One region of the Streptomyces sp. NPDC107528 genome, then DNA from elsewhere that is predicted to be linked to it. Evidence: riboswitches for the same ligand, from Rfam matches in the RefSeq annotation. Region 1 holds a riboswitch; the other holds the start of a gene.
The links. Region 1 has a riboswitch for glycine ahead of gcvT (glycine cleavage system aminomethyltransferase GcvT). Riboswitches for the same ligand answer to the same signal wherever they lie in the genome.

Region 1 (14,298 bases):
GTCCTCGTCGAAGGAGAACGGGATGTCGCGCTCACCGAGCAGCCGCAGCCGGCCCTCGCTCTTGATCGCCTCCACCCGCTGGTCCGCCGTCTCCACGTCCACCGTGCGCGGCGAGGCGTCCTCCAGGCCGAGCAGCACCGCCTTCGGGGTGCCGTGTCCATGGCCGGTCGCGCCCAGGGAGCCGTACAGCTCGGCCCGTACGGACGCGACGGAGTCCACCAGACCCTCATTGCGCAGCCGGCGGGCGAACATGCGTGCCGCGCGCATCGGACCGACCGTGTGGGAGCTGGACGGGCCGATGCCGATCGAGAACAGGTCGAAGACCGAGATGGCCACGGGGGACTCCTCAATACGGGGTGGAACAGGGGCGTGGGGCGTCCCGCTCACCTACGAGTGTGCGGGACACCCCACAAAAAGGAACTACTTGTTCAGACCGGGGTACAGCGGGTGCTTGTCCGCGAGCGCCTTGACCCGGGCCTTCAGCGCGTCCGCGTCGTAGGACGGCTTCAGCGCCGCGGCGATGACGTCCGCGACCTCGGCGAAGTCCTCGGCCGTGAAGCCGCGGGTGGCCAGGGCGGGCGTGCCGATGCGCAGACCCGAGGTCACCATCGGCGGGCGCGGGTCGTTCGGGACGGCGTTGCGGTTGACCGTGATGCCGACCTCGTGGAGACGGTCCTCGGCCTGCTGCCCGTCCAGCTCCGACTCACGCAGATCCACGAGGATCAGGTGCACGTCGGTGCCGCCGGACAGCACGTTCACGCCGGCCTCGCGGGCGTCGGCGGCGGTCAGACGGTCGGCGAGGATCCGCGCACCCTCGACCGTACGGCGCTGGCGCTCCTTGAAGTCCTCGCTCGCGGCGACCTTGAAGGAGACCGCCTTGGCCGCGATCACGTGCTCCAGGGGGCCGCCCTGGAAGCCCGGGAAGACGGACGAGTTCAGCTTCTTCGCGAAGTCCTTCTTCGCGAGGATGATGCCGCCGCGCGGGCCGCCGAGCGTCTTGTGCGTGGTGGAGGTGACCACGTCCGCGTGCTCGACCGGGTTCGGGTGCAGCCCGGCCGCGACCAGACCGGCGAAGTGCGCCATGTCGACCCACAGGTACGCCTCGACCTGGTCGGCGATCCGGCGGAACTCGGCGAAGTCCAGCTTCCGCGGGTACGCCGACCAGCCGGCGATGATCACCTTCGGGCGGTGCTCCTTGGCGAGCCGCTCGACCTCGGCCATGTCGACCAGGCCGGTCTCGGTGTCCACGTGGTACGGGACCACCTTGAACTGCTTGCCGGAGAAGTTCAGCCGCATCCCGTGCGTGAGGTGGCCGCCGTGGGCCAGGTCCAGGCCGAGGATGGTGTCGCCGGGCTGGGCCAGCGCGAACAGGGCGGCCTGGTTGGCGGAGGCGCCCGAGTGCGGCTGGACGTTGGCGTACTCGGCGCCGAACAGCTCCTTGACCCGGTCGATGGCGATCTGCTCGGCGACGTCGACGTGCTCGCAGCCGCCGTAGTAGCGGCGGCCCGGGTAGCCCTCGGCGTACTTGTTCGTGGCGACCGAGCCCTGCGCCTCCATGACCGCGACCGGCGCGAAGTTCTCGGAGGCGATCATCTCCAGGGTGGACTGCTGGCGCTCCAGCTCGGCGTCGAGCGCGGCGGCGATCGCCGGGTCGAGCTCGTGCAGGGGCGTGTTCAGAAGCGACTTGTCAGACATAAGGGGTGTAACTCCTCAGCCGGCGGTGTGGGCGACGTACTCATCGGCGGAGAGCAGGTCGGCCGGCTCCTCCGTGATGCGCACCTTGAACAGCCAGCCGCCCTCGAAGGGGGCCGAGTTCACCAGTGCCGGGTCGTTCACGACGTCCTCGTTGATCTCGGTGACCTCGCCGGTGACCGGGGAGTACAGGTCCGACACCGACTTGGTCGACTCCAGCTCGCCGCAGGTGTCACCCGCGGTCACGGTCGAGCCGACCTCGGGGAGCTGGGCGTAGACGACATCGCCGAGCGCGTTGGCCGCGAACTCGGTGATGCCGACCGTCGAGACGCCGTCCTCGGCGGTCGACAGCCACTCGTGCTCCTTGCTGTAGCGCAGCTGCTGGGGGTTGCTCATGGCCTGAATTCTCCTGTACGCGCGGGAGTGGTGATGAAGGGGGGACCGCTGGAAACGTGCGTGAGCAGCGCAAATGTGCGCAGGCTCACGCATGGGCCGCTGCCAGTCTCTACTTCTGGAGCTACTTCTGCCGCTTGTAGAAGGGCAGCGCCACGACCTCGTACGGCTCGTGGCTGCCGCGGATGTCCACGCCGACCCCGGCCGTGCCCGGCGCGGAGTGCGCCGCGTCGACGTACGCCATCGCGATGGGCTTGCCCAGCGTGGGGGAGGGCGCACCGGAGGTGACCTCGCCGATCACCTCGCCGCCCGCGACGACCGGGTACCCGGCACGCGGGACGCGACGCCCCTCGGCGATCAGGCCGACCAGGACGCGCGGCGGGTTCTGCGAGGCACGGTCGGCGGCCTCGGCGAGCGCCTCGCGCCCGACGAAGTCGCCCTCCTTCTCGAACTTCACCACCCTGCCGAGCCCGGCGTCGAAGGGCGTGAGGGACGTGGTCAGCTCGTGGCCGTACAGCGGCATGCCCGCCTCCAGCCGCAGCGTGTCACGGCAGGACAGGCCGCACGGGATCAGGCCGACGCCCTCGCCCGCCTTGGTCAGCGCCTGCCACACCTCGACGGCGTGCTCCGGCTTCACGAACAGCTCGAAGCCGTCCTCGCCGGTGTAGCCGGTGCGCGCGATGAGGGCGGGGACACCGGCGACGGTGCCGGGCAGACCGGCGTAGTACTTCAGGCCGTCCAGGTCGGCGTCCGTGAGGGACTTGAGGATGCCGGGGGACTGCGGGCCCTGCACGGCGAGCAGGGCGTACGCGTCCCGGTCGTCACGGACCTCGGCGTCGAAGCCGGCGGCCCGCTCGGTCAGCGCGTCCAGCACGACCTGGGCGTTGGAGGCGTTGGCGACGACCATGTACTCGGTCTCGGCGAGCCGGTAGACGATCAGGTCGTCCAGGATGCCGCCGTCGGCCCGGCAGATCATGGTGTAGCGGGCGCGGCCGATGCCGACGGAGGCGATGTTGCCGACCAGGGCGTGGTTCAGGAGCGCCGCCGCGGCGGGGCCGGTGACGGTGATCTCGCCCATGTGGGAGAGATCGAAGAGCCCGGCCTGGGTACGCACGGCGTTGTGCTCGTCGCGCTCGGAGCCGTAGCGCAGGGGCATGTCCCAGCCGGCGAAGTCGGTCATCGTCGCGCCGAGCGAGCGATGCAGGGCATCGAGCGCGGTGTGACGGAGTTCTTCTGTACTGCTCATCGGACGGTTTTCTCCCAAGGCATGACGGGCGAGGTCGTTCCTCCCCATCTGTCATCGGAACCTGAGAGGTTCGCCATGACCGGCGAGGGCCAGGTCACGGCTTGCACCTTGGGTGGAGTCACGCCTCTTCTCGACGAAAAGGGGGACTCGCTTTTCAGATGTGCCTCGCCCGCGCGGTAACGGTGCCTGAGAGATTCAAGGGAGGGACTTGCTCCTTCGGCGCCCCAGCGATGCACTGCTGGGGACTCTCCCGCGCGGATTCAAACGGCCGGTATGCAGTTGGCGCGGACATCATTGCACGCCTGGCTCGTCTTCGGCAGGCCACGTCTGTAACGGGGTTGTGGCAGGAAGTGAACGAAAATGCGAGAGATCATCCATTACCTTCTCTTTACGCTCAGTGGGGATGGGGAATCCTGAACCGGAGGAGGACGATGACGGTGAAGCGCACCACGGCGTACGCCACGACGTCGGGCATCGCGCTGCCCAAGCAGCCCGCGGCCCCGGCCGTCGAGGCTCCGGGCACGCGCGTCGCACCGGTGGTCCGTGACCTCCGCGAGCGCTCCGGCCACAGCCCGCACGTGCTGCTCTTCGGCCCCGAGGACCTCGTCGTGATCACGGGACTGCCCGGCAGCGGCAAGTCCACGCTGATGCGGCGGACGGTGAAGGGCGCCCGCATCGACTCCCAGGACACCCGGGACCGCTGGGACGCCCGCATGCCCGGCTTCCTGCCCTACGCCGTCTACCGCCCCCTGGTCCGTCTCGCGCACTACGCCGGCCTGCGCCGCGCCGTGCGCTCCGGCGAGGGCGTCGTCGTGCACGACTGCGGTACGCAGGCGTGGGTGCGCGCCTGGCTGGCCCGCGAGGCCCGTCGCCGCGGCGGCACCCTGCACCTGCTGCTGCTCGACGTCGACCCGGACACGGCCCTGGAGGGCCAGCGCGAGCGCGGCCGCGGCGTCTCGCGGTACGCCTTCCTGCGCCACCGCAGGGCCGCGGCCCACCTGCTGCGCTCGGTGGAGAAGGGTCATCTGCCCCCGGGATGCGGCTCGGCGGTGCTGATCGACCGGGAGGCGGCGGGCGTACTGCGCCGGATCGGGTTCACGGGCTGACCGGCCGGGGACCTGTACATGACGGCCACCCGCTAGCCTTTTGAGCCACAGCAGCGGTTCACAGCAGGCGGTTGAGAGTAGATGGACTTCCCAGCGGAACTCCCCGCGGACTTCCCGGCAGGGGCACACCTCCACTCCCACGGCGGGTGGCCCGGCAACGAACTGGAGGAGGTGCTCTCGGCCTCCCTCGGTCTTCCCTCGGCCGGCGGCCGGATCATCGAGGTACTGGGCCGCAGCTTCGTCTGGGTACCCCTGCCGGCCGGCGGCGGCCCGTCCAGCGGCCCGCTGGACCTGCCGACCGTGGAGATCGAGGGCCAGGCGTACGTGCCGGTCTTCAGCTCCGAGGAACAGTTCCGCCAGGTCGTCGGCTCCCACATGTCGTACACCATCGCCCCCGCGGTGGAGTTCGCCCGTGGTCTGCCGCCGCAGGTGGGCATCGCCGTCAACCCCGACGGCGTGGTCGGCGTGCCGTTGCCCCCGGCTGCGGTGGCCGAGCTCTGCCGTGTGGGCCGCACCCCGCTGGACGGCCTCACCTCCGGGGGCCGTGTCAAGCTCTACGAGCCCGACTGGCAGGACGACCCGATCGACTTCCTCGCGGTGGCGTCGGCCGAGTTCGCCGAAACCGGCGTGGTCACGACGGCCCGCCGCTGCCTCGCGTCGATCGAGACGGCCACCCCGGTGATGTTCATCGGCGTGGAACTCTCCCTCTGGGAGGGCGACTTGCGCGCCATCCCCATGGACGCCCTGGCCCGGGCCCTCGGCCGAGCCCCGGTCCCGTGGCCGGTCAACCTGGTCCTGCTGGACGTGGCCGAGGACCCGGTGATCGCCTGGATGCGCGGGCAGGTGCGCCCCTTCTACCAACGTGACTTGCAGCGTCCCTGAGGGGCAGCGCCCCTCCAGGAGCGCGGGGCTGTATCGAAGTGCGGCTCCGCCGCGCGGGCGCGACAAGCCACATGTGACCCGCAGTCCGCAGACCACAATAGGTCCCGAGCTCTCCCCGGCTCTCCCGGCGGAGCGCCTAAGCTGAGGGACAAAGCCATGTTTCCCGAAGGGGCGGTAAAAGGTGAGCGCGAGCGGCACCACCTCGACCGGACAGGTCGAGCACATGCTGCGCCAGGTGACGCCCGGGCGCTACGACGCCTACGAGGCCCTCCTGCGCGCCCTCGCCACCCCGTCCTCCGGCCAGGTCTGGATGCTGCTGTGGCACGGCCAGGGCGGCTCCCCGGACGCACAGTACGGAAACATGGACGTCGACGGCTACGGCTACGCCCCGTGCGTGACCTCCGCCCAGGAGCTGTCCGCCAGCGGCTGGAACCGCAGCTACGAGGTCGTCGACGGCATCGACGTGGCCCGCACCCTCTACCCGGACCACTACGGCCTCTGGCTGAACCCGCACGCCCCGGGCGGCGGCGTCGGCATCCCGTGGCTCGACCTGCGCCGCATCGCCACCGGCCTGGACCGCCAGCCCGCCGGCCCGCTGCGCCTGTCGGAACCCGGCATCGAGATCCCGCAGTTCTACGCCCTCCTCGCGCAGAACGCCCACCGCACCCCGGCGGTCCGCTCGCTGCGCCGCGCCTGGGTGCAGCCGGCGCTCGGTGCGCCGTATCTCGCCATCGGGCTCGACGTGTACGACACCAGCCCGCCCGCGGTCGACTCGGTGCGCTCGATGATGTCGCAGTCGATCGGCGCGGTCCCCGACGGGCTGCCCGTCTCGACCGTGGCGATGTCCGACGAGGACGACCCGGTCGCCATGTGGATGAGAGCGAGCGCCCGCCCGTTCTACGACCGCGAGGCACACGTCGCCGCCCCCGCGCAGGCACCGGCGGCCGGTTACGGCTACCCACCGGCACAGGGCCGTTACTGATCATTCATCGGCTAACCTGCTGATCGGTCGGCAACCCGAATGTCGTAGGTGCAAAGGGTCTTCGACTGCGGTTTCCCAGGTCGATCTCCGCGCGTAGATGCGATCGGAAGGTCCCGGTCCGCCCTCATACGCCCCAACTGGCCCCCGTCCGGCGGTCGATACCCACTGTTCGGATAACGGAACCCCTCAGACAGCATCACGGTTGCGCATCCTTTCCCCGTCAGCTCTGGCAACAGATCGCCAAAGCGTTGAAGACTCCCGGCAAGACACGGGCCGGTCGGTCCTGTGTACGAGTGGAAGCAACCGCTACAGCGGCAGCCAGGGGGGTCGGCAACCGCCGGCCGAGAGGGGTCAATCTCACTGTGACCGCACCGATCGAGACAACCGGAGCGGAGGCCGGAGCGCAGCCCGAGGCCGTTCTCGCCGGAGTCAAGAAGAGCCAGATCGAGGGGCGTTCGCTCTCCCAGATCGCCTGGATGCGCTTCAAGCGCGACAAGGTGGCGATGGCCGGTGGCATCGTCGTCATCTGCCTCGTGCTGATGGCGGTGCTCTCCAAGCCGATCCAGTGGGTGTTCAACCTCGACCCCAACAAGTTCAACCAGGACCTCATCGACCCGGCCCTGCTCGCCCCCAAGGGCGGCTGGGGCGGCATGAGTTGGGACCACCCGCTGGGTGTCGACCCCCAGTACGGCCGCGACATGCTCGCCCGCATCATCGACGGCTCCTGGGTGTCGCTGCTGGTCGCGGGAGGCGCCACGCTCCTGTCCGTGTGCATCGGCACGGTGCTCGGCGTGATCGCCGGGTACTACGGCGGCTGGATCGACAGCGTCATCAGCCGGTTGATGGACACCTTCCTGGCGTTCCCGCTGCTGCTGTTCGCGATCTCCATCTCCGCCTCCGTCCAGGACGGTTTCTTCGGACTCGAAGGGCTTCCGCTGCGCATCTGCGTGCTGATCTTCGTGATCGGGTTCTTCAGCTGGCCTTACATCGGGCGCATCGTGCGCGCTCAGACCATGACCCTGCGCAGGCGGGAGTTCATCGAGGCCTCCACGAGTCTGGGTGCCCGCGGGCCGTACATCCTGTTCCGCGAGCTGCTCCCCAATCTCGTCGCGCCGATCCTCGTCTACGCGACGCTGATCATCCCGACGAACATCCTCTTCGAGGCTGCGCTGAGCTTCCTCGGAGTCGGCATCGCCCCGCCGCAGGCCTCCTGGGGCGGCATGCTCAGCAACGCTGTCGATCTGTACACAGCAGATCCGCAGTACATGTTCGTGCCCGGATTGGCGATCTTCATCACCGTCCTGGCCTTCAACCTGCTGGGTGACGGGCTGCGTGACGCCCTCGACCCTCGCAGCAAGTGATCCATCGATAGAGGGGGCTTTCCTCAGGTGAAGACGAGAAGGGTGACCGCCGCCATCGCGTCGGTCGTGGCGCTCTCGCTGGGTGCTGCCGCATGTGGTGGCGGGGATGACAACGACGGCAACGGCGGAGGCAGCGGCAAGAAGGACGCCGCGCTGACCTCCATAGTCAACCCGTCCACCAAGAAGGGGGGGACGGTCGCGTACGAGCACTCGGACGTGCCGGACTCCCTGGACCCGGGCAACACGTACTACGGCTGGGTGCAGAACTTCTCCCGGCTCTACGCACGTGCGCTCACCACGTTCAAGCCGGCGGCCGGCAAGGAAGGCCTCGAGGTCGTTCCCGACCTGGCGGAGTCCCTCGGCAAGCCCAGCGCCGACGCGAAGACCTGGACGTACAAGCTGCGCCAGGGTGTGAAGTTCCAGGACGGAACGCCGATCACGTCCAAGGACGTGAAGTACGCCATCGAGCGCTCCAACTTCGCGCCCGAGGCCCTGTCCAACGGTCCGACGTACTTCAAGTCGTACCTGGAGGGCGGCGACAAGTACAAGGGTCCCTACAAGGACAAGGCCGCCGACGGTCTGAAGTCCATCGAGACGCCGGACGACAGCACGATCGTCTTCAAGTTGAAGGCGCCGTTCGCGGACTTCGACTACCTGGCGACGTTCTCGCAGACGGCTCCGGTGCCGCAGGCCAAGGACAACGGCGCGAAGTACGTGCAGAACATCGTGTCCTCCGGCCCGTACCAGTTCCAGTCGTACGAGGAGGGCCGCGGCGCCACCCTCGTGCGCAACAAGAACTGGGACGCCAAGACGGACCCGATCCGCAAGGCGCTGGCCGACAAGGTCACGATCAAGTTCAAGGTCAACCCGGTGACGGTCGACAACGACCTGCTCTCCGACAAGATCACGGCCGACGCGGCGGGCACCGGTGTCCAGCCGCAGACCCAACCGAAGGTCCTCCAGGGCAAGAACGCCGCCCAGACGGACAGCTCCTACGCCGGTGCGACGCAGTACATCGCGCTGAACGTGAACGTGGCGCCGTTCGACAACATCCACTGCCGCAAGGCCGTTCAGTGGGGTCTCGACAAGCAGTCGGTGCTCGACGCGATGGGCGGCTCGCCGAAGGGTGACGTGGCGACCACGCTGCTGCCGCCGTCGGTCAACGGCTACACCAAGTTCGACACCTACGCCTCCGAGGGCCACAAGGGCAACGTGGCCAAGGCCAAGGAAGAGCTGAAGGCGTGTGGCAAGCCCAACGGCTTCAACACGATCCTGACCGCTCGCTCCGACCGCCCCGCCGAGGTGGCGCAGGCGACGGCCGTCCAGGCGTCGCTGAAGAACATCGGCATCAACATCGAGATCAAGCAGTTCCCCTCCGGCAAGTACTTCTCGAACTTCGCCGGTGTCCCGAGCTACGTCCACGACAACAAGCTCGGCATGCTCTCGATGGCGTGGGGTGCCGACTGGCCGACCGGCTTCGGCTTCCTCGACCAGATCATCAACGGTGCCGCCATCAAGCCCTCCGGCGGCAACAACCTGATGGAGCTGGACGACCCGAAGATCAACAAGGCCCTGACGGACGCGATCGCCAACACCGACGACGCGGCCCGCACCAAGGCCTGGGGCGACATCGACAAGATGGTCCTCGACAACGCCTCGGTCGTCCCGGTCATCTATCGCAAGAACCTGCTGCTGCGGCCGGAGTCCGCGGCGAACGTCACGGTCACGCAGGCCTACCTCGGCATGTACGACTACGTGCTGATGAGCTCCGCCAAGTAGTAACCAGCAAGGCCTGATTCCCTGAAAGGCAGGTGAAGGCACCGGGTGGCCGGGGCGGACACAACCCGCCCCGGCCACCCGGAGCCGTACAGCTGTGGCTGCGTACATCATCCGACGCGCCTTCGGCGCGGTGCTGTTGCTGCTGGTGGTCAGCGCAGTCACCTTCGCGATCTTCTTCCTTGTGCCACGACTCGGTGGCCAGACCGCCGACCAGCTGGCCACGCAGTATGTCGGCAAGGACGCCAACCCCGAGTCCGTCGCCGCCATCAAGCAGAACCTCGGGCTGGACCAGCCCATCGCCGTCCAGTACTGGGACTACATCAAGGGCCTCGTGGTGGGCGCGGACTACAAGTTCGGTCCCGATGCCACCCGTTGTGAGGCCCCCTGCTTCGGCTACTCCTTCAAGAGTCACGTCGAGGTGTGGCCCCAGCTGCAGGAGCGGATCCCGGTCTCCTTCTCGCTGGCCGTCGGTGCGGCAGTGATCTGGGTGGTCTCCGGTGTCACGATCGGTGTCGTCTCGGCGCTGCGCAAGGGCCGTCCGATCGACCGCATCTCGATGTTCATCGCGCTCGCCGGCGTGTCCCTGCCGATCTTCTTCACCGGCCAGGTGCTTCTCGCCCTCTTCGTGTACGAGATCCCCATCTGGGACAGCATCGACTACGTCCCGTTCACCGAGAACCCGGCCGAATGGGCCTGGCACCTGGTGCTGCCCTGGGTCAGCCTCGCCTTCCTCTTCTCCGCGCTCTACGCCCGACTCACCCGGGCGGGCATGCTGGAGACAATGGGCGAGGACTACATCCGCACGGCCAGAGCCAAGGGTCTCAAGGAGACGACGGTCGTCACCAAGCACGGCCTGCGCGCCGCGCTGACCCCGATCGTCACCATCTTCGGCATGGACTTCGGCACCCTCGTCGGCACCGCCGTGCTCACCGAGACTGTTTTCTCCTTGCAGGGCATCGGCGCCTACGCCGTGCAGTCCATCAAGGACAACGACCTGCCCATCGTCATGGGCGTCACCCTGGTCGCGGCCTTCTTCATCGTCTTCTGCAATCTCATCGTCGACCTGGTGTACGCCGCCATCGACCCCCGGGTGAGGTACTCGTGAGCAAGCTCGAGAAAGCGGCGCTCGGCGAACCCGCCGTCGCCGCCCCGTCCGACACGGACGACGCGTTCCTGTCCGTGCGCGATCTGCGCATCCACTTCGACACCGACGACGGCCTGGTCAAGTCCGTCGACGGCGTCAGCTTCAACGTGCAGCGCGGCCGGACCCTGGGCATCGTGGGCGAGTCCGGCTCCGGCAAGTCCGTCACCTCGCTCGGCGTGATGGGTCTGCACCGCTCGGCGCGCGCCAAGGTCTCCGGCGAGGTCTGGCTGGACGGCCAGGAGCTGATCGCCGCCGACCCCGACGAGGTACGCCGGCTGCGCGGCCGCAAGATGGCGATGATCTTCCAGGACCCGCTGTCCGCGATGCACCCGTACTACTCGGTCGGGCAGCAGATCGTCGAGGCGTACCGGGTCCACCACAAGGTCAGCAAGAAGGAGGCCCGTAAGCGGGCCGTCGAGATGCTGGACCGGGTGGGCATCCCCGAGCCGAACAAGCGCGTCGACGGGTACCCGCACGAGTTCTCCGGCGGTATGCGCCAGCGCGCCATGATCGCCATGGCGCTGGTGAACAACCCCGAGCTGCTCATCGCCGACGAGCCGACCACGGCCCTGGACGTCACCGTGCAGGCGCAGATCCTCGACCTGATCCGGGATCTGCAGAAGGAGTTCGGCTCCGCGGTCATCATGATCACGCACGACCTGGGCGTCGTCGCCGAGATGGCCGACGACCTGCTGGTCATGTACGGCGGCCGGGCCGTGGAACGCGGCCCCGCCGACAGCGTCTTCTCCGAGCCGCGCCACCCCTACACCTGGGGCCTGCTCGGCTCGATGCCGCGCCTGGACCGCGACGAGACCGACCGGCTCATCCCGATCAAGGGGGCGCCGCCCTCCCTGATCAACATCCCGTCCGGCTGTGCCTTCAACCCGCGCTGCCCGTACGCCGACATCCCGAAGGACGACGTCACCCGCACGGTCCGCCCCGAGCTGACCGAGGTCGGCAGCCGGCACTGGGCCGCCTGCCACATGGGCCAGGAGCAGCGGGAGCGGATCTGGACCGAAGAGATTGCGCCGAAGCTGTGAGCGACGAAAAAGCGGTGAAGATCCCGCAGCAGGGCGGCACCCTCACCAAGGACGCCTCCGCCGACGGCGAGGTCCTGCTGAAGGTGACCGGCCTGCAGAAGCACTTCCCGATCCGCAAGGGCCTGCTCCAGCGGCAGACCGGCGCGGTGCGCGCGGTCGACGGCATCGACTTCGAGGTGCGCAAGGGCGAGACGCTCGGCGTCGTCGGCGAGTCGGGCTGCGGCAAGTCGACGATGGGCCGGTTGATCACCCGGCTCCTCGAACCGACCGGCGGCACGGTGGAGTTCGAGGGCCGGGACATCACGCACCTCGGCGTCGGGCAGATGCGCCCGATGCGCCGTGACGTGCAGATGATCTTCCAGGACCCGTACTCCTCCCTGAACCCCAGGCACACCATCGGCACGATCGTCGGCGCCCCCTTCAAGCTCCAGGGCGTCGAGCCCGAGGGCGGCATCAAGAAGGAGGTCCAGCGGCTGCTGTCGGTGGTCGGCCTCAACCCCGAGCACTACAACCGCTATCCGCACGAGTTCTCCGGCGGCCAGCGCCAGCGCATCGGCATCGCCCGCGCGCTCGCGCTCAACCCCAAGCTGGTCGTGGCCGACGAGCCCGTCTCCGCCCTCGACGTGTCGATCCAGGCGCAGGTGGTGAACCTGCTGGACGACCTCCAGGAGGAACTCGGCCTCACGTACGTGATCATCGCCCACGACCTGTCCGTCGTACGGCACGTCTCGGACCGCATCGCGGTGATGTACCTCGGCAAGATCGTCGAGCTCGCCGACCGTGAGTCGCTGTACAAGGCGCCGATGCACCCGTACACCAAGGCCCTGCTGTCGGCGGTGCCGATCCCGGACCCGAAGCGCCGGGGCGTCAAGAGCGAGCGCATCCTGCTGCGCGGCGACGTGCCCTCGCCGATCTCCCCGCCGAGCGGCTGCCGTTTCCACACGCGGTGCTGGAAGGCGACGGAGATCTGCCGGACGGCGGAGCCGCCGCTGCTGGAGCTGCGGCCCGGCCAGCGGGTGGCCTGCCACCACCCGGAGAACTTCGAGGACCAGCAGCCGCAGGACACGGTGCTGCTGAGCGTGGCCAAGGAGGCCGCGGAGCTGGTGCCGACGGGGGATGCCCCGGACGCTCCGCTTGCCGAGGAGGCGCCCGCGGACGCTTCGGTTTCCGAGGGAGCGCCCGCGGACGCTTCGGTTTCCAAGGAGACGCCCGCTGCGGCTGCGGCTTCCGAGGAGACACCGGCGGACGAGGCTTTCGAGGCCCCCGAGGCTGAGGCCCCGGCGGAGCCCGCCGCGGAAACTCCGGACGAAAAGAAGTAACCCAGCCCTGGCCCCCGCCTTCCTTTGCAAGGCGGGGGCCTCGCGCTGAGCGAGAATGTGCGGGTGCTCCAGCAACTGTTCAGCCCGTCCGTCCAGCACACGCTCGACCTGATCGGCATCTTCGTCTTCGCGATCTCCGGCGCGCTGCTTGCCGTCCGCAAGAACTTCGACGTCTTCGGCATCGCCGTCCTCGCCGAGGTCACCGCCCTGGGCGGCGGGCTGTTCCGGGACGTGGTCATCGGGGCCGTGCCCCCAGCCGCGTTCACGGACCTGGGGTACTTCCTGACCCCCCTGCTTGCCGCGCTCCTGGTCTTCTTCCTCCACCCGCACGTGGAGCGCATCCAGACCGGTGTGAACGTCTTCGACGCCGCGGGCCTCGGCCTGTTCTGCGTCGCCGGGACGACGAAGGCGTACGACTACGGCCTCAACCTCACGGCCTCCGTCGCCCTGGGCCTCGCGACCGCAGTGGGCGGCGGTGTGCTGCGCGACGTCCTCGCGAACGAGGTGCCGTCACTGCTGCGCTGGGACCGCGACCTGTACGCGGTCCCGGCGATCGTCGGCGCCACCATGACCGTCCTGTGCATCCACTACGACGCCCTGACCCCGTTCACCAGCACGCTCGCGGCCGTCACGGCCTTCGTACTGCGTCTGCTGGCGATGCGGTTCCACTGGCGAGCTCCGCGGGCCTGGAACCGGCGGTCGACGGTGCGAGAGGACTAGTCCCCGGCGCCGTACGGGTCTGCTGCCGGGGCCCCATCACCTCGCTCAGCCAGCGGAACGCCGGGACCACCTGCGGCTTCCACAGCGCCATGGTGTGACCGCCCGCGCTGCTCGGGATGAACACCACGTTCACGGTCGTCGGTGCCTTCGCGGCCCGCTGGACGGCCATGGCCGCCTCGTAACCGTCCTTCGGCTGACCGGAGAGGTAGAGCGCCACGCGGGGCGGGACACGGGACTTCTTGAGGAGGACGTACGGGTTGTTCGCGGCCCGCAGCGCCGGGGACTTGGCGGCGAGCGACTGGCGTACGGCGACGGGGTCGTTGTAGCCGGACAGGCTGATCGCGGCCCGGAAGCGGTCGGGGTGGGCGACGGCGAGCTTGGCCGCGCAGTGTCCGCCCGCCGAGTACCCGGCGACCGCCCAGCCGTCCGGCGCGGCCTGTGCGCGGAAGTTGTCCATGACCATCCTCGGCACGTCGACGCTGAGCCAGCTGTCGGCGTTCACCTTGCCCGGGATGTTCGCGCAGCCGGTGTCCACGCCGGGCAGCAGCGAGGTGCGCGGCGAGACGATGATGAACGGCTCGACCTGGCCGCTGCGCATCAGCGGCGCCAGCTGCTGGGGCGCGTCCATCGTGCC
Region 2 (14,298 bases), on a different contig from region 1:
GGTTGGGGCATCAGATCGACGACGCCACGGCACAGGCCGTGCTCAGGGCGTCGGGGATGTTCTGAACGCCGTGCGCCGCGGGGGACGTACCACTATTCGGCCGTACTGCATCCGCCCGGCGATCTCGACCCGCAGGACGACCGGCGCACTTGCCTCAGCGGCCGGACGCGTCCTGACCTTGGCGTAGTCGATCGCCAGGGAGTCGGTGTCCACCACCATGCCGGGCCGCGTGACCAGCCTCAGTGTGCCGCCGCGCATGTCCAGGTCGATCCGCAGGGCCCCGCCGGCCATCACCGCCTGCGTGAAGTCGAGGGTCACATCGCCCCAGGACGACTCGATCTCCAGCCGTCGGGGCACCACCCACTCCCCGCACCGCCGAACCGCCCTGTTGCGCGATCCGGACGACGTCCTTGACCTCGACGCCGCCCGGCGCCGCCGGCAGATCCACCGTCAGTTCGGCCAACTCGCCCACCGTGCGGGCGGAGAGAGCGGCGGTCACCCGCTCGTCCAACTCCTCAATGGTCAGCCTGCCCTCCCCCGCCGCAGCGTTCAGCACGTCCACCGCGCGGTCCCGGTCCACGTCCGAAGCACGCAGCCCCGTGTGCGACAGCTCAGCCGCCATACCCTCACCCCGTTCGAACCCGACCGCCCCCACTGACGCCATATCGCGTTATACCCAACGGCCAACCCACTGCCTCGAGTTCCCCGCCCGGCCCCTATCGTGACCGGCATGCAGTCCTACACGATCGGCCAGGCGGCGCGGCTGCTCGGCGTGAGCCCCGACACCGCGCGCCGCTGGGCGGACGCAGGCCGCGTCGCGACCCACCGCGACGACACCGGACGACGACTCATCGACGGCAAGGACCTCGCCGCGTTCTCCGTCGAACTCGCCAGGTCCGGCGCCGACGGGGAGGAGGCCTCCTACACCTCCGCCCGCAACGCCTTCCCCGGCATCGTCACCGCGATCAAGCTCGGCGACGTCGCGGCCCAGGTGGAGATCCAGGCCGGCCCGCACCGACTGGTCTCCCTCCTGACCCGCGAGGCGGTCGAGGAACTGGGCCTGGAGGTCGGCATGGAGGCCACCGCCCGCGTGAAGTCGACGAACGTCCATATCGACCGCACGTAACCGGACAGTCGACGCCGTTACGGTAGGGACCGGAGTCCGCAAACCCGTACAAATCCCCATCCTCTCCCGCTCCCACACCAACCGTCTGCGAGGCGTCCCTCCATGAGCCTGAGCATCCGCAACCAACTCCCCGGCACCGTCACCGCCATCGCCCCCGGCGAGGTCATGGCAACCGTCAAGGTCCACCTCGACGGCGGTCAGGACCTCACCGCGGCGATCACCCTGGACGCCGTCGAGGACCTCGGCCTGGCCGAGGGGACCGGCGTGACCGCCCTCGTGAAAGCCACGGAGATCTCCCTCGCCACCGCACCGATCAGCGGCCTGTCCATCCGCAACCAACTCCCCGGCACGGTCACCGGCATCGCCACGGGCGGCGCGATGGCCTCGGTGAAGATCGCCGTGGACGGCGGCGTCGTGACGGCGGCCATCACCAGGGACGCCACCAACGACCTCGCCCTCGCGCCCGGAATGCCCGTAGTCGCCCTGGTCAAGGCGACGGAGGTGGCACTGACGACGGCGTGACGCGGGAGGGCTCCGCCCGCCGACGTGAGGCCAGACGGGTGCCCCCGCCGCCGGCCTGACGCACGGGGGCTGCCCCCACCGGCCCGACGCACGGGGGCTGCACGCACCGACCGCACGCACAAGGGCCGCACCCCGGCCTCACGCACGAAGGCCGCACCCCGACCTCACGCACAAGGGCCCCGCCCGGCCGAACACGGCCAGAGCGGAGCCCTCGATCATCTACGCCGGTGCGTCAGCCCTCGTACGCATCCATCGGCGGGCAGGAACACACCAGGTTCCGGTCGCCGAAGGCCTGGTCGATCCGGCGCACCGGCGGCCAGTACTTGTCGGCGGCCGACACCCCGGCCGGGAACACGGCCTCCTCGCGGCTGTACGCGTGCTCCCACTCACCGCCCAGCGCACCGGCGGTGTGCGGAGCGTTCCGCAGCGGGTTGTCGTCCGCGGGCCACTCACCCGACCCGACCTTCTCGATCTCCGCACGAATGGCGATCATCGTCTCGCAGAACCGGTCGAGTTCGTTCAGGTCCTCGGACTCGGTCGGCTCGATCATGAGCGTTCCGGCCACCGGGAACGACATCGTCGGCGCGTGGAAGCCGTAGTCGATGAGCCGCTTGGCCACGTCGTCGACGCTCACCCCGGTCGCCTTGGTCAGCGGCCGCAGGTCGATGATGCACTCGTGCGCGACGAGCCCGCCCGGCCCGGTGTAGAGCACCGGGTAGTGCGGCTCCAGCCGCTTGGCGATGTAGTTGGCGGACAGCACCGCCACCTGCGTGGCCCGCTTGAGCCCCTCGCCGCCCATCAGCCGTACGTACGACCACGAGATCGGCAGGATCCCGGCCGAACCCCACGGCGCGGCCGAGATCGGGCCGACGCCCGTCTCCGGCCCGGCCGCGGGCTGCAGCGGGTGGTTCGGCAGATACGGCGCCAGGTGCGCACGCACACCCACAGGGCCGACGCCCGGACCGCCACCGCCGTGCGGAATGCAGAAGGTCTTGTGCAGGTTCAGGTGCGAGACGTCACCGCCGAAGTGCCCCGGCTTGGCAAGCCCCACGAGGGCGTTGAGGTTGGCGCCGTCGACATACACCTGCCCGCCGGCCTCGTGCACCTGAGCGCAGATGTCGGCGACGTGCTCCTCGAACACCCCGTGCGTCGACGGGTACGTGATCATCAGCACCGACAGCTCGTCCCGGTGCTTCTCGATCTTCGCCCGCAGATCCTCGACGTCGATCTCACCGTCGTCGGCGGTCTTCACGACGACGACCTTCATACCGGCCATGACGGCGCTGGCGGCGTTGGTCCCGTGGGCGGACGACGGAATCAGACAGACGGTGCGCTGCTCGTCCCCGTTGGCCCGGTGGTACCCGCGTACGGCGAGCAGCCCGGCCAGCTCACCCTGCGACCCGGCGTTGGGCTGCAGCGACACCTTGTCGTAGCCGGTGACCTCGGCGAGACGTTCCTCCAGCTCGCGGATGAGCGTCAGATAGCCCTGCGCCTGCTCGGCGGGCGCGAAGGGGTGCAGCTGCCCGAACTCCGGCCAGGTGACCGGCTCCATCTCGGTCGTCGCGTTGAGCTTCATGGTGCAGGAGCCCAGCGGGATCATGCCGCGGTCGAGCGCGTAGTCGCGGTCGGCGAGCCTGCGCAGGTAGCGCAGCATCGCGGTCTCGGAACGGTGCTGGTGGAAGACGGGGTGCGTGAGGACCTCGTCGCTGCGCAGCAGCCCGCCCGGAAGGGCGTCCTCGGCTCCCTCGTCCAGCGCCTCGACGTCACCCTCGACCCCGAACGCCGTCCATACGGCACCCAGTTGGGCCCGCGTGGTGGTCTCGTCGCACGCGAGGGACACGTGGTCGGCGTCGACGAGGCGCAGGTTGACGCCGTTCTGCCGGGCGGCGGCGACAACTTCGGCGGCCTTCTCGGGCACTCGCACGGTCAGCGTGTCGAAGTAGGAGCCGTGCACGACCTCGACACCACCGGCCGTGAGGCCCGCGGCGAGGACGGCGGCGTACCGGTGAGTGCGCCGGGCGATACCGCGCAGCCCGTCGGGACCGTGGTACACGGCGTACATCCCGGCCATCACCGCGAGCAGCACCTGCGCGGTACAGATGTTGCTGGTCGCCTTCTCCCGCCGAATGTGCTGCTCACGCGTCTGGAGAGCCAGCCGGTACGCCCGGTTCCCGTCGACATCCACGGACACACCCACGAGCCGCCCCGGCAGGCTGCGCGCGAACTTCTCGTGTACGGCCATGTAGCCGGCGTGCGGCCCGCCGAAGCCCATCGGCACACCGAACCGCTGCGTCGTCCCGACCGCGATGTCCGCCCCGAGCTCACCGGGGGACTTCAGCAGTGTGAGCGCGAGCAGATCGGCGGCGACGGTGACGAGGGCGCCGAGCTCATGGGCCTGCTCGATGACGGGCTTGATGTCCCGTACGACGCCGGAGGCGCCGGGGTACTGCACCAGCACGCCGTTGATCTCACGCCCGGCGATCTCGGCCGGAATGCCGTCGCTGAGGTCGGCGACCACGACCTCCACGCCGGTGGGCTCGGCACGGGTCTCGATCACGGCGATGGTCTGCGGAAGCACGTCCGCGTCGACCAGGAACAGCCCCTTCTTGTTCTTGCCCATCCGCAGCGACAGAGCCATGGCCTCCGCCGCGGCGGTCCCCTCGTCCAGCAGCGAGGCACCGGAGGTCGGCAGTCCGGTGAGGTCGGCGACCATGGTCTGGAAGTTCAGCAGGGCCTCGAGCCGCCCCTGCGAGATCTCGGGCTGATACGGCGTGTAGGCCGTGTACCAGGCAGGATTCTCCATGACGTTGCGCAGGATGACCGGCGGCGTGAAGGTCCCGTAGTACCCGAGCCCGATCATCGAGTCCAGCACCTGGTTGCGATCGGCGAGCGATCGCAGCTCGGCGAGCACCTCGGCCTCGGTGCGCGCCCCCGGCAGTTCGAGGGAGTCGGCGTTCTTGATCACATCCGGCACCGCGGCGGCGGTGAGTTCGTCGAGCGAGCCGTACCCGACCTGGGCGAGCATCTTGGCCCGAGCCTCATGATCAGGACCGATATGACGCTGCTCGAACGGAATACCCTGCTCGAGCTCGGAGAGCGGAATGCGATGGGCGGTCATTGCGGAGGCCTCCTGGTCTGACACGACCTTCGAGGGGCACCACGGCGCGGGTACCCGGACGGCCTCCCCCTCTGTCATCTCAACCTGAGAGCTTCACCGGGTCACCACAAGGTGCCCGGTTTTCACCGTCGGTGAGAGCGGAGGCCATCGACACCCGCCCTGCTTTCCAGAGTGACCTCGTCCGTGCGGTACGTGTGCCTGAGAGATTCCGGGGAGGATTTGCTCCTTCGGCGCCTCCGGATGGTTCCCGGAGGACTCTCCCGCACGGGGTCAGCAGCCGCTAGCCAGCCTACCAGCGGGGTCAACGCACGGTCCTTCGAGTGGCCGGGCTCACCAATGTGCCCTTTCGTAGTGCTTACGGATGAGTTGCGACCAAGTGGAGGGCCCGTGCAGACCGACATCGATCCGCGCAATCTGATCGGCCGCAAGGCTTTCGACCGCAACGGCACCAAGATCGGCACCATCGACGAGGTCTACCTCGACGACGCGACCGGAGTGCCGGAATGGGCGGCGATACGCACCGGTCTGTTCTCCCGGGACGCCTTCGTCCCCCTGGAGCCCAGCGATCTGGTCGAGGGCAGCCTCCACGTCCCCTTCGACCGCGCCCTCATCAAGGACGCCCCCGATTTCGGCGTGGGCCGCCACCTCTCCCCCGAACAGGAACTCCAGCTCTACCACCACTACGGCCTCGACGTAACGTCCGCGCCCCCACCCCCCGACCGGGACTTCGGCAACCTGGCAACCACGGAAACCCCGGACGACAACGGCCCCCGCACATCCCGCCCTCACTCCTGAAGACGCCCCCTTCCACCGCACATCCCCAGGCCCACGGAGGTCACGCCCACCTCCGCGCGGTCGAGTTCTCTTGCCCCAGCCGCACCCCATCGCAACGCAACGCCGCGGCGGCGCCCACCCGGCAGCCGACCTCACCCAGCTGCGGGCAGCCGTGCCGCTGGGGCGGCACGGGTGGGCGCAGCGGCACCCCGCAAGCGCGGGCGAGCGACCCACCCCCCTTCGGCGCCCCCAACGCCGGGCCCCCGGGGCACCAACCCGCGTCCGGTTCCGCCCGCCCCCGCCCTACCCAGGCACCACAGGCGGCGCCTCCCCCACGCCCCCACCGCCCCGCTCCCCTTCCCGCCCCAGGAGACCTGCCTCCACGCCTAGAACCCCACCAACCCCATGCCCCCCACCTCCCGCATCTCCCCCGGCGCCCCCATACCTCGCCCGCACCAACGGCAACGGATCCGCTGCCTCCAACCCCGGATCGTCGACCCGGAACGTCCGCACCCGCCCCGGCCCCGACGACTCAGGCGTCTCGAACCGCACAGTCACCCGCCCCAGCCCACTCCCCTGCACCCACCCGTGCCCGTGCTCGACGTGCCGCACATCGTGCCCCGCCACCCACCGCCGCTCGACGGGCGGCGCAGCCTCCCGCTCCGCAAAGGCCTCCTCGGGATCGCCCTCCTCGCCGTGCTCGACCCGCTCCCCCGCCACCTGCGCGAACAGATCCTCCTGCGTGTAGTCGGCCAACCCGGTGACCCCGACCCCCAGCAGCCGTACCCCACCCGTCGTGTCCACGGAATCCAGCAGCCGCAGCGCGGCCTCGCGCACCACACCCGGGTCGTCCGTCGGCCCACGCAGCGTCTCGGACCGGGTCAGGGTCGAGAAGTCGAACCGACGCACCTTCAGCACGATGGTCCGCCCGGACAGGCCGGCCCCCCGCAGCCGCCGAACACAACGATCGGCCAGCCGCTGCACCTCCAGCCCCACCCGGACCCGGTCATGAATGTCCACGTCGTACGTGTCCTCGACCGACACCGACTTGGCCTCCCGCTCGGCCACCACGGGCCGCTCGTCGTGCGCCAGCGCCATGGCGTACAGGGCATGCCCATGAGCCTTCCCCAGCAGCCGTACGAGCTCGTCCTCACCCGCCTCGGCGATCTCGTCGACCGTGTGGATTCCGGCCCGCCGCAGATGGTCCCCGGTCGCCGGCCCCACCCCCGGCAGGGTCCGCACCGACATGGGCGCGAGCAACGCCCGCTCCGTCCCCGGCTCGATCACCACCAGCCCGTCGGGTTTGGCCTCCTCCGAGGCGATCTTCGCCAGCATCTTGGACGCGGCGAGGCCCACCGACCCCGCGAGCCCGGTGACGGCCCGTATGTCGGCGCGCAGCTTCACTCCCACCAGCCGCGCGGACTCCTCGTCCCAGGCCGCTCCTCCGGCCTCCAGGTCCACGAACGCCTCGTCCAGGCTCAGCGGCTCCACCAACGGCGACAGCTCCCGCAGCAGGCCCATCACCTGCTCGCTGACGTCGCGGTAGATCCCGAAGCGCGGCACGAGATACGCGGCATTGGGCGCCAACCGGCGCGCCTGCCCCATGGGCATCGCCGAGTGCACCCCGAACACCCGGGCCTCATAGGACGCGGTCGCGACGACTCCCCGCGGACCGAGCCCGCCGACGATCACGGCTTTGCCGCGCAGGCTCGGCTTGGATGCCTGCTCCACCGAGGCGTAGAAGGCATCCATGTCGAGATGCAGGATCGTAGGCGCGTTCCTCACATCTCCGATGCTGCCTCACGTTACTGACAATGCCCTGCTGCAACCGCCTGATACGCCGCCCAGGCAGGCCCATCGACCCCATTCCGCCCGCCGCCACACTGCAACTGCGACGGCGTCCCGGCGAGGGCTGCTCAGACCGCCCGGTTTCGCCGCCGAGCCAGCTCGTCCGCCGGATTGTGCCCGACCAGGGTCTCGCCGGTGTCGATGCGCTCCCCGTGCAGCTGCGACAAGGCGCTCTCGACGTCCCGCCACACCACACCCACGGCGATCCCGAAGACCCCCTGCCCACCCTGGAGCAGCGCGTGCACCTCGTCCGGGGAACTGCACTCGTACACCGTCGCACCGTCGCTCATCAGCGTCAGGCGCTCGAGATCCCGAAAGCCGCGCTCCCGCAGATGCTGCACGGCGGTACGGATGTTCTGCAGTGACACACCGGTGTCCAGGAACCGCTTGACGATCTTCAGGACGACGACGTCCCGGAAGCTGTAGAGCCGCTGCGTCCCGGACCCGTGAGCGGGCCGCACGCTGGGCTCGACAAGGCCGGTGCGCGCCCAGTAGTCCAGTTGCCGGTATGTGATGCCCGCGGCCGCGCAGGCCGTCGGACCGCGATAGCCGATCTGCTCGGTCGCCATGGACGCCGCCCCTCCGCCGCTGCTCGGCACGGCCGTCGGTCGCTGCGGAGCGTGATCGGCCGCGCTGCCCTGAAGCGGGCTGGTGTGAAGCGGGTACGGGCCGCTCGCCCCGAGACTGCGTCCGGGGGCACCCCCAGCCGTACCGTCGCCGCTGCTTCTCACGCCGACCTCCGTCCTTGACCTGCCTTCTCGACGGTAGGCAGTCACCAGGGGTGCGTCAACGATCGCCACACTCGGCACGCCGAGTGATAATCACCCTAGGAGTGGTTTCCCGTGCCCCACCGCGGGGAAAGGCTAGCCGAATGCGCTCGAAGCAGGCCGCAGGACGCTCTCCCTCGCCGCTGGCAAATGCCGGCATTTGAGCCGTAACGGACTGTGGGCCCCGCCACCACGGACCGCGAGTCCGCCGGGCGCCCACACCGCCTCACTGGCTGCTGGTGCCGAAGTCCTCGGGCGAGATCTGGTCGAGGAACTCGCGGAACTTCTCCACCTCGTCCTCCTGCTCGTCCGGAATCGCGATGCCCGCGTCGTCGAGCACGCCGTCGCTGCCGTAGATCGGCGTTCCGGTGCGCAGGGCCAGCGCTATGGCATCGGAGGGGCGGGCGCTCACCTCGACGCCGCTGGCGAACACCAGCTCGGCGTAGAAGACGCCCTCACGCAGATCCGTGATGCGTACTTCGGTGAGCTCCTGGCCGACGGCCTCCAGCACGTCCTTGAACAGGTCGTGGGTCAGCGGTCGCGCGGGGGCCATGCCCTGCTGGGCGAAGGCGATAGCCGTCGCCTCCCCCGGCCCGATCCAGATGGGGAGGTAGCGGTCGCCTCCCACTTCACGCAGGAGCACGATCGGTTGGTTGGAGGGCATTTCGACCCGGACACCTACGACATCGAGCTCGTTCACACAGCAACCCTAGGCCGTGCTCGGGACGTTTGGGTAGTCGGGCCGAGAACGGGTGGCCGATCCGGGCTCCCCGCCCCCGCCCGGCTCAGGGCAGCCGCACGCCGAGAGCGGTCTGCACCAGGGCGGCGTGCAGCTTCACAGCCAGCCCCGCCAGTTCCTTCGTACGCGCCTCGGCATGAGCCCTGGTCTGCGGATTGCGGTGCCGCCGCAGAGGCGCCACGACCTGGTCCACCAGCCCGGCCTCACGGTCGGCGGCGGCCTTCATCACTCGCAGATGCCGTGGCTCGATCCCGAATCGCCCCAGCTCGACGACGAGCGAGGCCACGGTGACGGCCTCCGCGTCGTACGCCCCGTCGGGAAACGGGGCGATCAGGCCGTACGACTCCCATTCCGCGAGCTCCTGCTCAGCGATCTCGGCGGCGAGGAGCAGCTCGGCCCGCCCGATCCGGGCCGCGGTGGGAGCCTCGACGGGCTCCAGGACCGTTTCTCCATCGCGCTGCCGGCACACGGTCGGCAGTGGTGCTGCCTCACCGCGCTCCATGGCGTCCAGATGCTCGCGGATCACCTTGAGCGGCAGATAGTGGTCCCGCTGCATCCGCAGGACGTGGCCGAGCCGCTCGACGTCCTGCGCACTGAACTTGCGATACCCCGAGGGGGTCCGCTGCGGCTCGACGAGACCCTCCGACTCCAGGAAACGGATCTTGGAGATGGTGATGTCAGGGAACTCGTCGCGCAGCACGTTCAGCACTGTGCCGATGCTCATCAGCCGACCGTCCGTGGCGGCGATGCCGTTTCCGGCACCGCCGCTCGGTGTTTTCAGCATGGACCTTCCCTGGGTCTCCCCGGACGGGCTCCGGGGGAGGGTCAGTAGCCCCGCTGGCTCGCGTAGAAGACCAGCCGGTACTTGCCGATCTGCACCTCGTCACCGTTGTTCAGAGCGACCTGGTCGATCCGCTCGCGATTGACGTACGTGCCGTTCAGGCTGCCCACGTCGGCCACCGTGAACGAGCCGTCCTGAGCGCGACGGAACTCCACGTGCCGGCGCGAGACCGTCACGTCGTCCAGGAAGATGTCGCTCTGCGGGTGCCGCCCGGCCGTGGTCAGATCGCCGTCCAGCAGGAAGCGGCTGCCCGAGTTCGGACCGCGGCGCACCACCAGGAGCGCGGAGCCCAGCGGCAGCGCGTCGACCGCCGCCTGCGCCTCCGGAGACAACGCAGGGATCGCCGTCTGACCGGTGGTCTCGGCGTCGTAGGCCTCAAGGCCGGAGATGGAGATCGTGGAGGTCGTCTCGGAGGGACGCTCGGGCGTGGCGCCCGGCCGCAGCGGGGCGCCGCAGTTGGAACAGAAGCGGCTGTTCTCCGCGTTGCGGTTACCGCACCTCGTACACACCAGGGCCGACATCGGGGAAAACCCTCCACCCGTACTTGAGGTTGACGGTTGCCCGAAACCTATGTCGCCGGACTGGCCAGGGTCAACTGACGGCGCGCCCTGACCACCGGAAATGTCACCACCCGGTCCAGGCACCTGGTCCCTGAACAGTGGGCGCTGGCCCTCATCGTCCCCCTGCGCGCGGTGACGAGCGGTCGCGTTGTCGCCACTCTCTCGCGCGCTCTTGCCGAACAACTTCGCAAACAACTTCACGGGCGATTCCCCTTGACCGAAATAGACCCGCCCGTGGGGCAGGACGAACCCTGACTGCACTCCCTGGCCGACCCGGACACCCTCACAACGTCCGTCTCCACCAGACAGTTTCCACCACGCACCACCCATTCGGTGCGCCGACCCCCCGCAACCTCATGCCCTCGCCTGACGTCCCCCATGCACCGCCGGTTCACTGGGAGGACGACCGAGCGTAGTCAGGCCGCTTCGCCGCTCGCAAGGCGTCCACGACGATCTTGTCCGACCGCTCGATGGTCACGGTGGCCTGCTCCTTCTCGAGAGTCTGAACCACGCCTCCAGGGATGTTGAGCGCTGGTTCGAGGTCCTGCGACTTGCCGATGACCTTGAAACGATACGGAGCGTTGATCTTGTTCCCGTCGACGCTCACGCTGTTGCCGGCGTCGGTCAGATAGGTGCCGGCGACGACGCGTATGCCGTTCACCTGGATCGCTTCTGCGCCGGCCGCGCGCAGCTCCTGGATCGCGTCGAGCAGCATGTCCGCCTCGACCGTCCCCTTCGTGTCGTCGATGGTCATCGTGATGCCAGGCCCCTGAGCCGCCACCGTGCCCGCCAGAATGCCGAGTTGCCTCTCCTTCTCGACCGTCTGCTTGCGGGCCTCCTCGGCCTGGTTCGAACTGTTCTCCAGCTCATCTCGCTGCTTCTCGAGACCTTGCTTCTCGTCCTCAAGACGCTGAGTACGGTCATCCAGTTCATCGAGGATGCGAACAAGATCTTCCTGACGTGCGCCGCGCAGGGCCCCGTCACCCTCACTGTTCGACGCGACCTGGACGGCCAGGCCGAAGCCGAGGCCGAACAGCAGGACAGCGACGATGAGTTGGGCCCGGCTGACCCGCGGCGGCCACAGCCCCTTCACGAGCCGCTGCCGACCCGTGAGGTCGCTCGACTGCCCCTTGGCGCCGTCCGCGGCCTCCGAGGCGTTGTCCACGGCCTCGGCCGCGCGGCCCGCTGGCATCTCCTCGGGCAGCTCCTTGCGCAGCCTGTTCTCCGGTGCCTCGTCGTGGTTGCTCATCGGCCTCACGCCCGGAACACGTGCCGGCGGATCGCCGCAGCATTCGAGAAGATACGGATGCCGAGAACGACGACCACGCCGGTGGACAGCTGGGCGCCCACGCCCAACTTGTCGCCCAGGAACACGATCAGCGCGGCCACGACCACGTTGGACAGGAACGACACGACGAAGACCTTGTCGTCGAAGATGCCGTCGAGCATGGCCCGCAGACCTCCGAAGACGGCGTCGAGAGCCGCCACGACGGCAATCGGCAGATAAGGCTCGACGACCGCCGGAACCTCAGGCCGGACCAACAGGCCGGCCACGACGCCCACGACGAGGCCCAGTACGGCGATCACGATGTGCCCTTCTCGGTTTTCTCGGTGTTCGGCTGTGCTGTACGTACGGTCACGCTGGGGGCGGCGGGGAGCCGAAGGTCGTCCTGCACGGAAATGCCGGTCCGGATCCCGAAGTTCTCCTGCAGGGCGTGCAGATACAACCCGTCGGCGCTGTCCTGGAACCTGGTGCTCAACCGCTCGCCATCCCCCACCGCGAGCACCGTGTACGGCGGCACCAACGGCTTGTTGTCGACCAGTATTGCGTCTCCCGCGGCCCTGATCGCCGACAGGGCCGTCAACCGCTGCCCGTTGATCGAAATGGCCTCGGCGCCCGACTCCCACAGCCCGTTGACCACACGCTGCATGTCGCGGTCGCGCACCCGGCCGGTGTCGGAGAACCCGGACGTTCCGCGCGGGTCGCCGTCGCCGCCCGAGGCGGTCTCCTTGGAGTCGTTGACGATCAGCTTCACGCCGGGACCGTGCACCTCGACAGCACCCGCCAGGATGCCCACCAGCTCCCCCTGGTCACTGTCACCGGTCGACTTCAGCGCCTCACGCTGCCGCGCGCTCACGTCGTCGCGCAGCTTGTCGACGGTCTCTTCCAGCTGGTCCGCCGCCGCGGTCTCACGGTCGATGCGGTCGACCAGCTCCTCGCGCTCCTTCGCCACGACGGGCGCCGCGACCCTCGCCTGCGCAGCCCCAACGGTCACCACGAGCGCCGCGAGCACCAGACCGGCAGCGAGCCCCAGCTTCGCCCTCAGCGTCTTGGGCAGCCCTCCGTCGCCCGCAGCCTTCTTGCGCGCGGCTGCCTCGGCGTAACCATCGTCGAGGCTGTGATCCATGACGTTGGTGAGCAGCGACATGGACGCGTCCGGGCGCGCTGGGCGCGTGGGTGTGCTCCGAACGGGGGGCTGCTGCGGCATGCCGCACATCGTCGCACGTCGTCGCCGATACCTCCGAATGGCCCCACCGGCGTGCCGGACAGGCCCCTTGGGGGTTGCCTGTCCGGCACACGCGCGTGGTCACGTACGTCAGCGGCCGGCGCTGTCCACGACCGCCGCCCATTCGTCGAGCAGAGCCTGCGCGGAGGCGTCGTCCGGGCCTTCCGCCCACAGATGGGTGACCGCCTCGGCCGGGTCGGGCAGCACCATCACCCAGCGCCCGTCCGTCTCCACGACCCGCACACCATCGGTCGTGTCGACAAAGCGATCTCCGGCCTCCTCCACGACCCGCCGCATCACGAGCCCCTTGACGGCCCAGGGCGTCGCAAGATCCCGCTTGATGACATGGGCCCGCGGAATCCGCGCGTCGATCTGGCTGAGCGTGAGCTGCGTCCGCGCCACCAGGCCGATCAGCCGTACGAAGGCCGCCGTACCGTCGAAGACACTGCTGAACTCGGGGACGATGAACCCGCCCCTACCGTCGCCGCCGAAGATCGTCGTGTCGTCGCGACCGACCCGGGTCAGGTCGTCCGGCGACGTGGTCGTCCATTCCACCTGCGTCCCGTGGTACGCCGCCACCTGCTCGGCGATCCTCGTCGTGGTCACCGGCAGCGCCACACGCCCGCTGCGTCGCTCCGCGGCCACCAGGTCGAGCATGACGAGCAGAGCCCGGTCGTCCTCGACGATCCGCCCCTTCTCGTCCACCAGCGACAGCCGCTCACCGACCGGGTCGAACCGCACCCCGAACGCGGCCCGCGCGGACGCCACGATCTCTCCCAGCCGCACCAGCCCCGACCGCCGCGTATCCGCAGACTCCGTGGGCCTCGACTCGTCGAGACCGGGGTTGATCGTCAGCGAGTCCACACCGAGCTTGCCGAGCAGGCTGGGCAGCACGAGCCCCGCGCTGCCGTTCGACGCGTCGACGACGACCTTGAGCCCCGACTCCGAAATCCCCGTCGTATCGACATTCCGCAGCAACGACCCGGTGTACGAGTCGAAGACACTGGCCGGGAAATGCAGGTCCCCGATCTCTCCGGGGAACGCACGCCGGTACTCCTGCCGCGCGAAGACCCTGTCCAGCTTGCGCTGACTGGCCTGCGACAGATCGGCACCCCGGCCGTCGAAGAACATGATGTCCACGGAATCCGGCACACCGGGCGTCGTACGGATCATGATCCCGCCGGCACTGCCCCGCGCAGTCTGCTGCCGCGCCACGGGCAGCGGTACGTTCTCCAGGTCCCGTACGTCGATGGCACTGGCCTGCAGCGCCGAGATGACCGCCCGCTTGAGCGCACGGGCACCGCGGGAGTGGTCGCGAGCCGTGGTGACGGTGGACCCCTTCTTCAGGGTCGTCGCGTACGCGCCGGCGAGTCGCACGGCTAGCTCGGGCGTGATCTCCACGTTCAGGATTCCTGAGACGCCACGGGCACCGAACAGATGCGCCTGGCCCCTCGACTCCCAGATCACCGAGGTGTTGACGAAGGCGCCGGCCTCGA

Region 2: another riboswitch for glycine. It lies ahead of gcvP (aminomethyl-transferring glycine dehydrogenase); the one in region 1 lies ahead of gcvT (glycine cleavage system aminomethyltransferase GcvT).

What each region holds. Positions count from the first base shown of each region.
Region 1 is NZ_JBVKAV010000013.1:59,090-73,387, forward strand. It holds gene ACZ7L5_RS35505 (L-serine ammonia-lyase) at 1-336, opposite strand, end outside; gene glyA (serine hydroxymethyltransferase) at 421-1,695, opposite strand; gene gcvH (glycine cleavage system protein GcvH) at 1,711-2,088, opposite strand; gene gcvT (glycine cleavage system aminomethyltransferase GcvT) at 2,210-3,331, opposite strand; glycine riboswitch at 3,370-3,495, opposite strand; glycine riboswitch at 3,496-3,594, opposite strand; gene ACZ7L5_RS35525 (AAA family ATPase) at 3,763-4,437, shown strand; gene ACZ7L5_RS35530 (enhanced serine sensitivity protein SseB) at 4,519-5,319, shown strand; gene ACZ7L5_RS35535 (enhanced serine sensitivity protein SseB C-terminal domain-containing protein) at 5,501-6,301, shown strand; gene ACZ7L5_RS35540 (ABC transporter permease) at 6,664-7,662, shown strand; gene ACZ7L5_RS35545 (ABC transporter substrate-binding protein) at 7,690-9,441, shown strand; gene ACZ7L5_RS35550 (ABC transporter permease) at 9,536-10,546, shown strand; gene ACZ7L5_RS35555 (ABC transporter ATP-binding protein) at 10,543-11,625, shown strand; gene ACZ7L5_RS35560 (ABC transporter ATP-binding protein) at 11,622-12,944, shown strand; gene ACZ7L5_RS35565 (trimeric intracellular cation channel family protein) at 13,008-13,664, shown strand; gene ACZ7L5_RS35570 (alpha/beta hydrolase) at 13,573-14,298, opposite strand, start outside.
Region 2 is NZ_JBVKAV010000012.1:2,008-16,305, reverse strand. It holds gene ACZ7L5_RS33420 (hypothetical protein) at 1-65, shown strand, start outside; gene ACZ7L5_RS33415 (hypothetical protein) at 43-357, opposite strand; partial or broken gene ACZ7L5_RS33410 (DUF1707 SHOCT-like domain-containing protein) at 497-622, opposite strand; gene ACZ7L5_RS33405 (TOBE domain-containing protein) at 731-1,126, shown strand; gene ACZ7L5_RS33400 (TOBE domain-containing protein) at 1,229-1,648, shown strand; gene gcvP (aminomethyl-transferring glycine dehydrogenase) at 1,881-4,766, opposite strand; glycine riboswitch at 4,943-5,039, opposite strand; gene ACZ7L5_RS33390 (PRC-barrel domain-containing protein) at 5,154-5,561, shown strand; gene ACZ7L5_RS33385 (DNA polymerase IV) at 5,844-7,325, opposite strand; gene ACZ7L5_RS33380 (MerR family transcriptional regulator) at 7,457-8,119, opposite strand; gene ACZ7L5_RS33375 (bifunctional nuclease family protein) at 8,382-8,855, opposite strand; gene ftsR (transcriptional regulator FtsR) at 8,941-9,678, opposite strand; gene ACZ7L5_RS33365 (FHA domain-containing protein) at 9,720-10,625, opposite strand; gene ACZ7L5_RS33360 (DUF881 domain-containing protein) at 10,687-11,544, opposite strand; gene ACZ7L5_RS33355 (small basic family protein) at 11,550-11,882, opposite strand; gene ACZ7L5_RS33350 (DUF881 domain-containing protein) at 11,879-12,793, opposite strand; gene ACZ7L5_RS33345 (sugar phosphate nucleotidyltransferase) at 12,893-14,298, opposite strand, start outside.